Regions from separate parts of the Kitasatospora sp. NPDC096140 genome, predicted to be linked through region 2. Evidence: riboswitches for the same ligand, from Rfam matches in the RefSeq annotation. Region 2 holds a riboswitch; each other region holds the start of a gene.

Region 1 (3,946 bases), on a different contig from region 2:
CTGGACGTCCGGGCGCCAACCTCCGCCCGGCCGGAGGTGTTCGAGCCTCAGCTCCCAGGTGTCCGCGTCGACCACGAGCGACTCCCCCACCCGGCCGGCCAGCACCAGGGTGCCGTACGGGGTGATCACCACCGCCCGCTGGTCGAAGTCGGCGTCCTTGCCGGTCACCGTGATCCGCCAGGATCCATCGACGAACATCTCACTCCCCTTCCGTGGACGGCCCGGCGGCACAGGCCGTCAAATGCCGTGGGGCCCCGAGGTCCGGTGTTCCCGGACCCCGGCGCCGCGATCGCCCCGATCGGTGCTCGGTCAGGCGCGGCGCTTGGCCGCGACCTTGCGGGCGGCGAACACCAGGCCCGCACCGGCGGCCAGCACGGCGCCGCCGGCCAGGGCGAGCGGGGTGTTGTCCCCGCCACCGGTCTGGGCCAGCGCCGGGGCGGTGCCGGTCGCGCTGGGCATGGCGGACGGCGTGGCCGACGGGGTGGTGGTCGGGGTGCCGGTCGGGGCCGGGGTGGTGGCCGACGGCGTGGCGCTCGGCGAGGCCGGGACCGACTTGATCGGGGTCGGGACCGGGGTCGCCGGGACGGAGGGGGTGGTGGTCGGGGTGCCGGTCGGGGCCGGGGTGGTGGCCGACGGCGTGGCGCTCGGCGAGGCCGGGACCGACTTGGTCGGGGTCGGGACCGGGGTCGCCGGAACGGAGGGGGTGGTGGTCGGGGTGCCGGTCGGCGTCGGGGTGGCGGACGGGCACAGCGGAACGTCCGCGACCTTCTTGTCCACGTGGGTGTCCGCCAGGGTGTAGCGCCAGGTGTCGCCCTTGCCCGAGTAGCTGACGGTCAGCTTGACGGTGGCGTTGGCGTCGATGCGGCCGTGGTACTCCTCGGAGCCGCCGACCAGGCTCAGGGTGTAGTCGCCGGCGGCCTTGTAGCGGTTGCCGAGGACGAGCTCGACGTGGCCGGCGTCCGCCCGGCAGCCGACCTCCAGCGAGGCGTCGCTCGGCTTCCAGGCGAAGGCGGTCCCGGTGCCCGCCAGTGCGAGGGCGGCGACCGCGCCCCCGGTGACCACGGCCGCCCGGCGTACGTGCTTCATCTGTGCTTCTCTCCTGTGGAGTTCGTGGAGCAGGGAACGCCTCGCGCGCGCCCCGGGGGGGAGATCGGGGGAGCGCGCGAGGCGGCGAGCCCGGACCGCCGCCGGCCGCCGTGGCGGCGGCGGGTGACGGCGGTGCAACGCGGCCCCCGACCCCTGCACGGATGGCGTGCCGTGTTCGGTTCACCCCGTTCCCGGTGTCGCCGGCCGCCGCCTCCTCCCGGCCCGCGCCAGAGGACCGCGCGTCCGGGCAGCGCGAGGCCGGACGGGGCGAAGCCGGGCAGCGCGAAGCCGAACGGCGCGAAGCCGGGCAGGCGCGGCCCGGTGAACCGGTCAGGTGTGGCGCAGGGCCTCGGTGAGCCGGTGGGCCGCCTCGACGACCGCCTGGGAGAGCTGGGCTCCAGGGTGCCGGGTGAGCCGCTCGATCGGGCCGGAGACCGACACCGCGGCCACCACCCGGTTGGACGGGCCGCGGACGGGCGCGGACACGGAGGCGACCCCGAGTTCACGCTCGCCGATGGACTGGGCCCAGCCGCGCCGCCGGACCCCGCTCAGCGCGGTGGCGGTGAAGCGGGCGCCCTGCAGCCCGCGGTGCAGCCGCTCGGGCTCCTCCCAGGCGAGCAGGACCTGGGCGGCCGCACCGACCTTCATCGGGAGGGTGCCCCCCACCGGTACGGTGTCGCGCAGGCCGGAGAGGCGCTCGGCGGCGGCCACGCAGATCCGGATCTCGCCCTGGCGGCGGTAGAGCTGGGCGCTCTCGCCGGTCACGTCGCGCAGGTGGGCGAGGACGGAGCCGGCTGCGGCCAGCAGTCGGTCCTCCCCGGCGGCCGCCGAGAGCTCGGTGAGCCGGGGGCCGAGGATGAACCGGCCCTGCATGTCCCTGGTGACCAGCCGGTGGTGTTCGAGTGCCACGGCGAGCCGGTGGGCGGTGGGCCGGGCCAGGCCGGTGGCGGTGACGAGTCCGGCCAGGGTGGCGGGACCTGCCTCCAGGGTGCCGAGGATCGAGGTGACCTTGTCGAGCACGCCGACGCCGCTCGTGTTGTCCATGGATGGGTACTCCGTCTCGAATCCCGTGAGCGGCGGGTGGGCTTCGCTCACGGGGGCTCCCGGACGGGGAGCCGGGGGGGTGGTCAGCGAGGACGGGCCGGAGAAGTCGGCCGATTGCCTGCGCCGGGCACGAGACGGGTACGCGGAAGGGCCGGGGCGGGAAGCGCCCGGGCGAAGGACAGCACAGAGAGCACCGTGTCTCCTCATCTTTCCCGCGCCACAGTGGCGACAGGCCGGAGTTGGCACTGCCCCCGCACGGCACGGCGCGTACTTCGGACGCCGGGTCGAACGGGGAGTTGCCGGGGCTTCGTAGGGCCGGTCCCTCCACCCCTCTGGATGATTCGCGAGGAACGATACAAGATGCCCCGGGCCGCCCGCCAAGCCTCCCCCTCCACTCGCCCTCCGCTCGCCCTCCACTCCCCTCCCCCGGACGCGATCGGGCCGGCCACGCGGTGGTGGCCGGCCCGGGGGTTCCTACGGGCCGTCGGCCCGTCGGGTGGTCAGCTCGCCTTCTTCGTGGTGCCGACGCACAGCGCCCAGATGACGAAGGCGTCGAGCGCGATCAGGACGATGGCCCAGAGCGGGTAGTAGGGCAGCCACAGGAAGTTGGCGATCATGCTCAGGCCGGCGACGGCGACACCGACGACCCGGGCCCAGGGAGCACCGCTGAACAGCGCCACGCCCGCCAGCACCAGGACGACCCCGACGATGACGTGGATCCAGCCCCAGCCTTCGGTGTTCATCGAGTAGACGTAGTGCCGGGTGACGACGATCAGGCTGTCCTTGGTGATGGCGGCGATCCCCTGGAACACCGCCATGATGCCGCCGGCGATCATCATGACCCCGGCGAAGATGGTCCACCCGGTCGCGAAGGGACGGGGTTCGGGGGCGTGGGTGCTGGGGCCGGCCCCGGCAACACTGCTGGTCATGACATTGACTCCTTCGGTGGCAACCGCCTCTCGGGGAGCGGGAGACGGGAGGGGCGGGCAGCCGGGCGGTGGGGCCCGGCTGCTCGCATGACGACCGCCTGGAAGGGAACAGAAGTCCTACGTTCACGGTAGGGCCGGACTCCCGTCCTGTCGTGCGCGGACCGCGACGAGGTCACGGACCGTGACGCCGCGTCCGTGGGGTCGGCCACGACGTCGGCCACCGGTCCGGCCACGAGGTCGGCCACGGGTTCACCCGCGGGCCGCGGCGCCGGCGGGCACGGGACGGTCGGTGTCGCCGTGCCAGGTGGGCCAGCCGAGCAGCCGGGGGCGTTCGGTGACCCACGCGCGGGTGTCGGCGCCGACCTCCGCGGTGATGAGGTCCTCCAGCCGGGCGCTGTACCGGGCGACGAGGTCGCGGTGGGCCGGATCGGCCGCGAGGTTGCGCACCTCGCCGGGGTCCTCCTCCCGGTCGTAGAGCACCACGTCGTTCTGCGCGTACAGCGCCTCGGGGCTGGTCGGGCGATTGGGCCGGAGCGGGGAGAAGTAGCGCCCGAAGCTGTACCGCCGGTCGAGGTAGCCGCGCAGGAAGCCGCGCTTGTCCCAGTCCGGGCGCAGTTCCCCCGACTGGATGCGCTGCTGGGCCTGCGGGTCGGCGAACTCGAACCAGAACCCGGCGTCCAGGGCGGTGATCGACTCGACGGCGGTGAGCACGCCCTCGCGGACCTCCCCGCCCTCCAGCACCGGTGACAAGGAGTGACCGTGCAGGTCGGGGAAGCGGGAGGCGGCGGCCGCCCGGTCCAGGCCCGCGAACTCCAGCAGGGTGGGCGCGATGTCGACCGCGGAGGCGAGCGCGTCGGTGCGGCCGCCGCCGGGCGCGTCCGGGTGGC
Region 2 (3,946 bases):
GGGTCGCGTAGAGCAGGTGGTGGACGAACCAGAGGGTGGAGTTGGCGACGCCGTTGTAGGCGCGGGCGAAGGTCTCGGGGTCGATGTCCAGCATTCGGACGGCCTGCCCGCCGACGTTGTGGCCGGCCAGGTCGAGGCGGCCGTCGGGGGCTTCCGCGGCGGCTCTGCGGTCCGCGGCGCCGAGGGCCGCGCAGACCCAGACGGCGTTCGGGTCGTCGATGGCGGAGAGGCCGGAGACCAGGCCCCCGCCGCCGCGCCGCAGGGTCAGCGTGCCGTCGTCGGCGGTGCTGAACGACACCGGTCCCCGGTTGGAGGCCACCAGGACGGGGGCGGTGCCGGTCGCACTCGAACGTTCGGTCGTGAGATCGCCCATGGTTGGCATGTTGCCGGGCGCCCGGCGTGGCAAACCCGTCATCGGTGGGTGGCGTATTCGGGGACGGTGTGCATCGGGGGGCGTTCCAGGGCGGTCACCGGGTGGGTGTGGGCGAGGAAGGCACGGGTCTCCGGGTCGCGGGCGAACTGGGTGAGCTCCGGGCGGACCAGGTCGGCGGAGGCCTTGAGCCGGTGGGCGCGGTCGAGGCGTTCGAGCGCGGTGCGGTAGATGGTGGCGGCCATCCGGCCGAGGGCCTGGCCGTCCTGGTGGCGGTGGTGCCGGACGCCGACGTCCACCTGGGCCAGGGCGTCCAGGCCGACCAGCTCCAACGCGTCGACGAGCAGGCCGAGTTCGACGCCGTAGCCGGTGGGGAAGGGCAGCCGTTCGAGCAGTGAGCGGCGGGCCGCGTACTCGCCGCCGAGGGGTTGGACGAAACCGGCGAGTTCCGGCCAGTGCAGGTTGAGGAGGGGGCGGGCGACGAGTTCGGTGACCCGGCCGCCGCCGGCCGGGAGGACGGCGGCGCGGTCCCCCGCGGCGGAGCCGCTCAGTGCGACTTCGAGGGGGCGGTCGTACATGGCCTTGACCAGCTGGATGGACTCGTCGGTCAGCAGCGGCCCGACGATGCCGGAGACGAAGGCCGGGTCGAACTCGCGCAGGTCGGCGTCCACGAAGCAGACGATGTCGCCGCGGGTGACCAGCAGCGAGCGCCAGAGCACCTCGCCCTTGCCGGGGGCGGCGGGCAGCCGGGGCAGGATGGCGTCGCGGTGCTCCACCCGGGCGCCGGCCTCGGCGGCGGCCTCGGCCGTGGCGTCGGTGGAGCCGGAGTCGACCACGACGAGTTCGTCGACCAGCGGGAGGCGTTCCATCAGCTCGCGGCGGACGGTGCGGACGATGTCGCCGACGGTGGCCTCCTCGTCCAGGGCGGGGAGGACGACGCTGATCGTGCGGCCGGTGCGTTCCTTGGCCGCGAGGAGGGTGTCGACCGGCCGGTCGGCCGCGCTCCAGGAGCGGCGGCGCAGCCAGGACGCCGCCTGCGGGAGGAGCTCGGGAGTCGGTTCGGCGGGCACGGAAGTCTCCTCGGCGGGTCGGGTGGGACGGGTCATCTCGCGTGGCGGACGGTCCCGTTCAGGATTGGCGCCTTCGGATACAGTCTTCGTACAGCGGTAGGACCCATGCACGCCGGGGTCGCCGTCGAGCACCACCACAATTTCACAAGCTCATCCAGAGGGACTGAGGGAACGGCCCGTTGACGTCCCGGCAACCTTCTCGCGCGGCTGTCGACGACAGGCCCCGGCGGGACAGGTGCCAATTCCGGCCTGTGGCGCGTCCGCGCTGCGGGGAAGATGAGGAGAGAGGCCTCGCCGTCATGGCTATCGACACTGCCGCACCCGTTTCCGTGGACCTCGGCCCCGCCGCCGCCCTGTCCTGTCGGGAGTGCGGAACCCGCTTCCCGCTCGGTCCCAGCTTCGCGTGCCTGGAGTGCTTCGGCCCGCTGGAGATCGCCTACGAGTTCGGCAGCGAGGGCGCCGAGGAGCTGCGCAAGCGGATCGAGGCCGGCCCGACTTCGGTCTGGCGGTACGCGCCGCTGCTGCCGGTGCCGGCCGACGTGGCGTCCAAGCCCAACCTGAACCCGGGCTGGACCCCGCTGGTGAAGGCGGACAACCTGGGCCGCGAGCTCGGCTTCACCGCGCAGCTGCACATCAAGGACGACTCCGGGAACCCGACGCACTCGTTCAAGGACCGCGTGGTGGCCTGCGCCATCGAGGCGGCGCGGGCGTTCGGCTACACGACGCTGTCCTGCTCCTCCACCGGCAACCTGGCCGGTGCGGTGGGCGCGGCGGCCGCCCGGGCCGGCTTCCGGTCCTGCGTGTTCATCCCGCACGACCTGGAGCAGGGCAAGGTCGTCATGGCCGGGGTGTACGGCGGCGAGCTGGTCGGCATCGAGGGCAACTACGACGACGTGAACCGCTTCTGCTCGGAGCTGATCGGGGACCCGGCCGGCGAGGGCTGGGGCTTCGTCAACGTCAACCTGCGGCCGTACTACGGCGAGGGCTCCAAGACGCTGGCGTACGAGATCTGCGAGCAGCTCGGCTGGCGGCTGCCGGAGCAGATCGTGATCCCGATCGCCTCGGGCTCCCAGCTGACGAAGATCGACAAGGGGCTGCAGGAGCTGATCAAGCTCGGCCTGGTCGAGGACCGGCCGTACCGGGTCTTCGGCGCCCAGGCCGAGGGCTGCTCCCCGGTGTCGGCCGCCTTCAAGGCCGGCCGGGACGTGATCAAGCCGGTCAAGCCGGACACCATCGCCAAGTCGCTGGCGATCGGCAACCCGGCCGACGGCCCGTACGTGCTGGACATCGCCCGCCGCACGGGCGGCGCGGTGGAGGACGTCACGGACGCCGAGGTCGTGGCGGCGATCCGGCTGCTGGCGCGGACCGAGGGCATCTTCGCCGAGACCGCGGGCGGGGTGACCGTCGGCGTGCTGAAGAAGCTGGTCGAGACCGGGCAGCTGGACCCGGCCAAGGAGACCGTCGCGATCAACACCGGCGACGGCCTGAAGACCCTGGACGCCGTGTCCGACGCCGGGATGAGCGCCGTCATCCGCCCGACGCTGGACGCGTTCCGCGCCGCCGGCCTCGCGTCCGCCTGAACCACGCCGCCGGCCCCGTGCCCGCCCCGACCGCTGCCCCGCAGGGCCGCACCCCCGCAAGGAGAGTCATGAGCGCCAACGTCCGCATCCCCACCATCCTGCGCACCTACACCGGCGGCGCCGCCGAGGTGACCGCCGAGGGCGCCACCCTGGGCGAGGTCATCGCCGACCTGGAGAAGAACCACGCGGGCATCTCCGCCCGCATCCTGGACGACACCGGCAAGCTGCGCCGTTTCGTCAACGTCTACGTGAACGACGACGACGTGCGCTTCGCCGAGGGCCTGGCGACCGAGATCGAGGACGGCGCCGGCGTCTCGATCATTCCGGCGGTGGCCGGCGGCTGCTGAGCCGTCCCGCGCGCCATTCGGCCGCCCGTACGTACGGAATTCCGCTCTCCGTATGTACGGGCGGCCGGTTGCATTCCGGCGGGAATATTTCCGGGTCGAGTCGGAGTAGAGTGTCGCTCGGTTGGGAACAGGGGTTCCCTCTCGGCCGTTCGCGGCGTTCCGCCGGGCAGGGCCCGGCCGATGGGACCGGGCCGTGAAACATGTCAGGCCGATGTCAGAATTACCGCGGGGATTTGGGTAATTCGTCCGCTATGTCCCGCGTGGAATGCCGAGATTTTTCCGATTCGGCCCGTCGTGTCCCTTGCCGGCGGGGCGGAATTACCGGCGGTTGACCCTGTTGCAGAGGGCTTCGGTCCGGATACATTCAGCGGCGGTCGACGCAATCACCCGCTCACCGGAGCCCGTTGGGCGTTCCGTGCGGACGGTTGCGGCGTGCACGGCTGCGCCCAGGGGGGGTTCCCCGGGTGGGCCGTCAACCAACCCGGGCCCGCGACCTGCGGGCGCGTGAAGGGCCAGCACAGCACTAGGGGAGTTCGGAATGGCTCAGGGCACCGTCAAGTGGTTCAACGCGGAGAAGGG
Region 3 (3,946 bases), on a different contig from region 2:
GTCGCCACGCTGCTGCGGGCCCGGCTGGCCAAGCGGGCGCCGGCCGCCCGCTGAGCGGCGGTGTCTCAGTACTAGAGAAGACGGGGCCCTGGGGGCCCTGCCGCTCGATAGGCTGGCTCCATCCGTACGGACGCCCCCCGGAGCGGGGGGACAGACGACAGCTGGAGTCAGCCATGGTGAACGTGAACCCTGCGAACGGCGGTAGCGACCCCGCGCAGGTGGTCCGCTCCTGGCCGGATCTCCTGACGGCCCTGTTGAAGGGGGAGGACCTCGACCGCTCGTCCACCGCGTGGGCGATGGACCGGATCATGAGCGGCGAGGCCTCCCCCGCCCAGGTGGCCGGCTTCATGATCGCGCTGCGGTCCAAGGGCGAGACGGTCGACGAGGTCACCGGTCTGGTCGACGCGATGTACGCGCACGCCGAGCCGCTGGACATCGCCGGCCCGGCGGTGGACATCGTCGGCACCGGCGGCGACCGGGCGAAGACCGTCAACATCTCCACGATGTCGGCGATCGTCGCGGCGGCGGCCGGTGCCAAGGTGGTCAAGCACGGCAACCGGGCCGCCTCCTCCTCCACCGGGTCCTCGGACGTGCTGGAGAAGCTCGGGGTGGCGCTGGACCTCTCCGCCCGGCGGGTCGCCGAGGTGGCCGAGGAGGTCGGCCTCACCTTCTGCTTCGCGGCGAAGTTCCACCCCTCGATGCGGCACGCCGCCACCGCGCGGCGCGACCTCGGGGTGCCGACCGCCTTCAACATCCTCGGCCCGCTGACCAACCCGGCCAAGGTCACCTCCCACGCCATCGGCTGCTTCGACACCCGGCTGTCCGGGCTGATCGCCGGGGTGCTCGCCCGGCGCGGCTCGACGGCGCTGGTCTTCCGCGGCGACGACGGGCTGGACGAACTGACCATCACCACCACCTCACGGGTGTGGGTGGTGCGCGACGGGGTGGTCACCGAGACCTCCTTCGACCCGCGGGAGGTCGGCATCGAGCTGGTCGGCATCGAGTCGCTGCGCGGCGGGGACCCGGCGTACAACGCGGAGGTCGCGCGCCGTCTGCTGGCGGGCGAGCGCGGGCCGGTGCGGGACGCCGTCCTGCTGAACACGGCGGCGGCGCTGGTCGCGCTCGACCTGGGCGACGCGCCGCTGGCCGAGCAGCTCGCGGCGGGCATGGCGCGGGCGGCGGAGGCCATCGACTCCGGCGTCGCACAGGAGCTGCTGCGGCGCTGGTCGGAGGCCACCAGCCGTAGCTGAAGCGGTGGTTGGGAGCCCGTGCCGGAAACGCCGGCGCGGGCTCCCCGGCTGTCCGGATGGTGGATGCCCGTTTGACCGCCCGCCGGACGCGACCCTAGAGTCGGCGCCAGGTCATGAGTGACAGCGTCAAGCCCCAGCTTGCTGTCCGGCAACCCTCCGTCCGTGGCGGGGTGCCCTGGGTGAGGACCGGGTCGCCACGGCAAACCGTCCGTGCGACAAGCGCGGACACCCGACGAGTGGCACTCCCGGGGTCCCAGGCCCCTGAAGGAGTGCATCCTCATGTCCTCTCTCGCCACCGAGACCACCGCCCCGCTCGCCGTGCTCGGCTCCGACGTCCAGGTCCCGCTCGCCAGCGGTGAGAAGGTCGGCTACGCGGCGCTCGACTACGCGGCCAGCGCGCCGGCACTGCAGCGGGTCTGGGACGACGTCGCGGCCTACGCGCCGTACTACGGCAGCGTGCACCGCGGCGCCGGGTACCTCTCGCAGCTGTCCACCGACCTCTTCGAGCAGAGCCGCCGCACCGTCGCCGAGTTCCTCGACCTGCGCGAGGGCGACCAGGTCGTCTTCACCCGGGCCACCACCGACTCGCTCAACCTGCTGGCCGCCGCCGTGCCGGCCGGCACCCGGGTGTTCGCCTTCGAGACCGAGCACCACGCCTCGCTGCTGCCCTGGGCGCACGCCGGACTGGACGTGACCTACCTGCGCGCGCCGCGCTCCCGGGCCGAGGCGGTGGCCGCCCTGGACGCCGCGCTCGCCGAGGCGCCCGAGGGCCCCAAGCTGCTCTGCGTCACCGGCGCCTCCAACGTGACCGGCGAGCTGTGGCCGGTCGCCGAGCTGACCGGGACGGCGCACCGGCACGGCGCCCGGGTGGTGCTGGACGCGGCCCAGCTGGCCCCGCACCACCGGGTCTCGGTGCGCGAGCTGGACGTCGACTGGATCGCCTTCTCCGGCCACAAGATCTACGCGCCGTTCGGCGCCGGGGTGCTGGCCGGCCGGGCGGACTGGCTGGACGCGGCCGAGCCGTACCTGGCCGGCGGCGGGGCGACCCGCACGGTGGCCCGGGAGACGGACGGCTCGGTGGCCGTGCAGTGGCAGACCGGCCCGGCCCGGCACGAGGCCGGCTCGCCGAACGTCATCGGCGCCTACGCGATCGCCTCGGCCTGCCGCGCCCTGGGCGAGGCCGGCTTCGACGCCCTGGAGGTCCGTGAGCGGCAGCTGGTCGACCGGCTGACCGCCGGGCTGGCGGAGGTCCCGCAGGTCAAGGTGCTGAACCTGTTCGGCGCCGGCTCGGCCCGGGTGGGCGTGCTGTCCTTCGTCGTCCGGGGCTGGAACAGCTCGCACTTCTCGGCCGCACTGTCCGCCGAGTACGGCATCGGGGTGCGCGACGGCCTCTTCTGCGCCCACCCGCTGGTGCGCACCCTGCTGGACGACGAGGCCACCGCCGTCGAGTCCAGCTGCGGCGCTCCGGACCCCTCGCTGCCGGGCGAGCGCAGCCTGAACGCCATCCGGGTCAGCTTCGGCGCCGGGACCCCGGACGAGCACATCGACCGCTTCCTCACCGCCGTCCGCGAGCTGGTCACGGACGGCGCGGCGTGGAACTACCGCAACGAGGGCGGGCGTTGCGTCGCGGACACCCGCCGGGAGGGCTGAGCCCGCGCGCGTCGGGAGGGCTGAGCCCGGGGGCCCCGCTACTCGTCCAGGCCGAGGGCGAAGGCCGCCTCCAGGTCGTGCTGGGAGTAGGTGCGGAAGGCGATCTGGGTCTCGGTGTGGGCCACGCCGGGGACCTTGTTGAGCCGGCCCGGGATGACCTCGGCCAGGTCGTCGTGGCGGCGCACCCGGACCATCGCCACCAGGTCGTATCCACCGGTCACCGAGTACACCTCGCTGACGCCCTCGATGGAAGCGATGGCCTCGGCGATCTCCGGGATGCGGTCGACACTGGTCTTGATCAGGACGATGGCGGTGATCACTGTTCGCGCTCCTTTGTGGGGTGCCGCCAGCGTATCGGGCGTCAGCCGGGCCGTCTCGGGGGGTGGCGGACCACCGTGCAGGTGTAGAGGAAGCCGGCCGAGAAACCGATCACGTGGACCAGGTAGGCCACCCCCGGGCCCGCCGAGTGCACCGACCACCACTGCAGCGCGAACCAGAGGCCGAGCACCAGCCAGGCCGGGAAGCGCAGCGGCAGGAAGAACAGCAGCGGGACGAGGGTGGTCACCCGGGCGCGCGGGTGGAAGCGCAGGTAGGCGCCCAGGACGGCGGAGATCGCGCCGGAGGCTCCGATGAGCACCCGCGTGCAGTCCGGCGAGTGCGCCTCCGCGAGCGCGAAGCCGTACGTGGCCAGGCTGCCGGCGGCCAGGTAGAAGACGGCGTACCGGGCCCGGCCCAGCCGCCGCTCGACGGTGGGGCCGAAGACGTGCAGGAAGAGCAGGTTGCCCAGCAGGTGCAGCCAGCCGGCGTGCACGAAGAGGCCGGTGAGGGCGGACAGGGCCGGGTGCTTGCCCGGGGTCGGGGCGGCCGGGCAGCCGGGGACCGGGTCGGGGGCCTCGGTCAGCTGTTCGGCGGTGAGCGGCCGCCCGGTCAGCAGTTCGGCCGGAACGGCGCCCCAGCGCTGCTCGTACCGCTGCTCCGCGCAGACCCGGGCCGGGCCGGTGCCGTACAGCGGATTGAGCCCGGCGGCCGGGCCGAGGAGGAAGACC

Evidence for each region. Region 2 has a riboswitch for S-adenosylmethionine ahead of thrC (threonine synthase). Riboswitches for the same ligand answer to the same signal wherever they lie in the genome.
Region 1: linked by a shared signal. The riboswitch ahead of ABT048_RS37085 (IclR family transcriptional regulator) and the one ahead of thrC (threonine synthase) in region 2 are both predicted to bind S-adenosylmethionine.
Region 3: linked by a shared signal. The riboswitch ahead of ABT048_RS18925 (aminotransferase class V-fold PLP-dependent enzyme) and the one ahead of thrC (threonine synthase) in region 2 are both predicted to bind S-adenosylmethionine.

The regions. Positions count from the first base shown of each region.
Region 1 is NZ_JBEOUW010000057.1:26,285-30,230, forward strand. It holds gene ABT048_RS37075 (hypothetical protein) at 1-198, opposite strand, end outside; gene ABT048_RS37080 (LPXTG cell wall anchor domain-containing protein) at 310-1,086, opposite strand; gene ABT048_RS37085 (IclR family transcriptional regulator) at 1,417-2,130, opposite strand; SAM riboswitch class I at 2,331-2,473, opposite strand; gene ABT048_RS37090 (DUF7144 family membrane protein) at 2,631-3,059, opposite strand; gene ABT048_RS37095 (sulfatase family protein) at 3,309-3,946, opposite strand, start outside.
Region 2 is NZ_JBEOUW010000041.1:73,901-77,846, reverse strand. It holds gene ABT048_RS32610 (alpha,alpha-trehalose-phosphate synthase (UDP-forming)) at 1-373, opposite strand, end outside; gene ABT048_RS32605 (glucosyl-3-phosphoglycerate synthase) at 412-1,440, opposite strand; SAM riboswitch class I at 1,588-1,723, shown strand; gene thrC (threonine synthase) at 1,740-3,020, shown strand; gene ABT048_RS32595 (ubiquitin-like small modifier protein 1) at 3,089-3,367, shown strand; gene ABT048_RS32590 (cold-shock protein) at 3,906-3,946, shown strand, end outside.
Region 3 is NZ_JBEOUW010000016.1:123,505-127,450, reverse strand. It holds gene ABT048_RS18935 (response regulator) at 1-54, shown strand, start outside; gene trpD (anthranilate phosphoribosyltransferase) at 174-1,250, shown strand; SAM riboswitch class IV at 1,360-1,478, shown strand; gene ABT048_RS18925 (aminotransferase class V-fold PLP-dependent enzyme) at 1,530-2,900, shown strand; gene ABT048_RS18920 (Lrp/AsnC family transcriptional regulator) at 2,939-3,220, opposite strand; gene ABT048_RS18915 (rhomboid family intramembrane serine protease) at 3,262-3,946, opposite strand, start outside.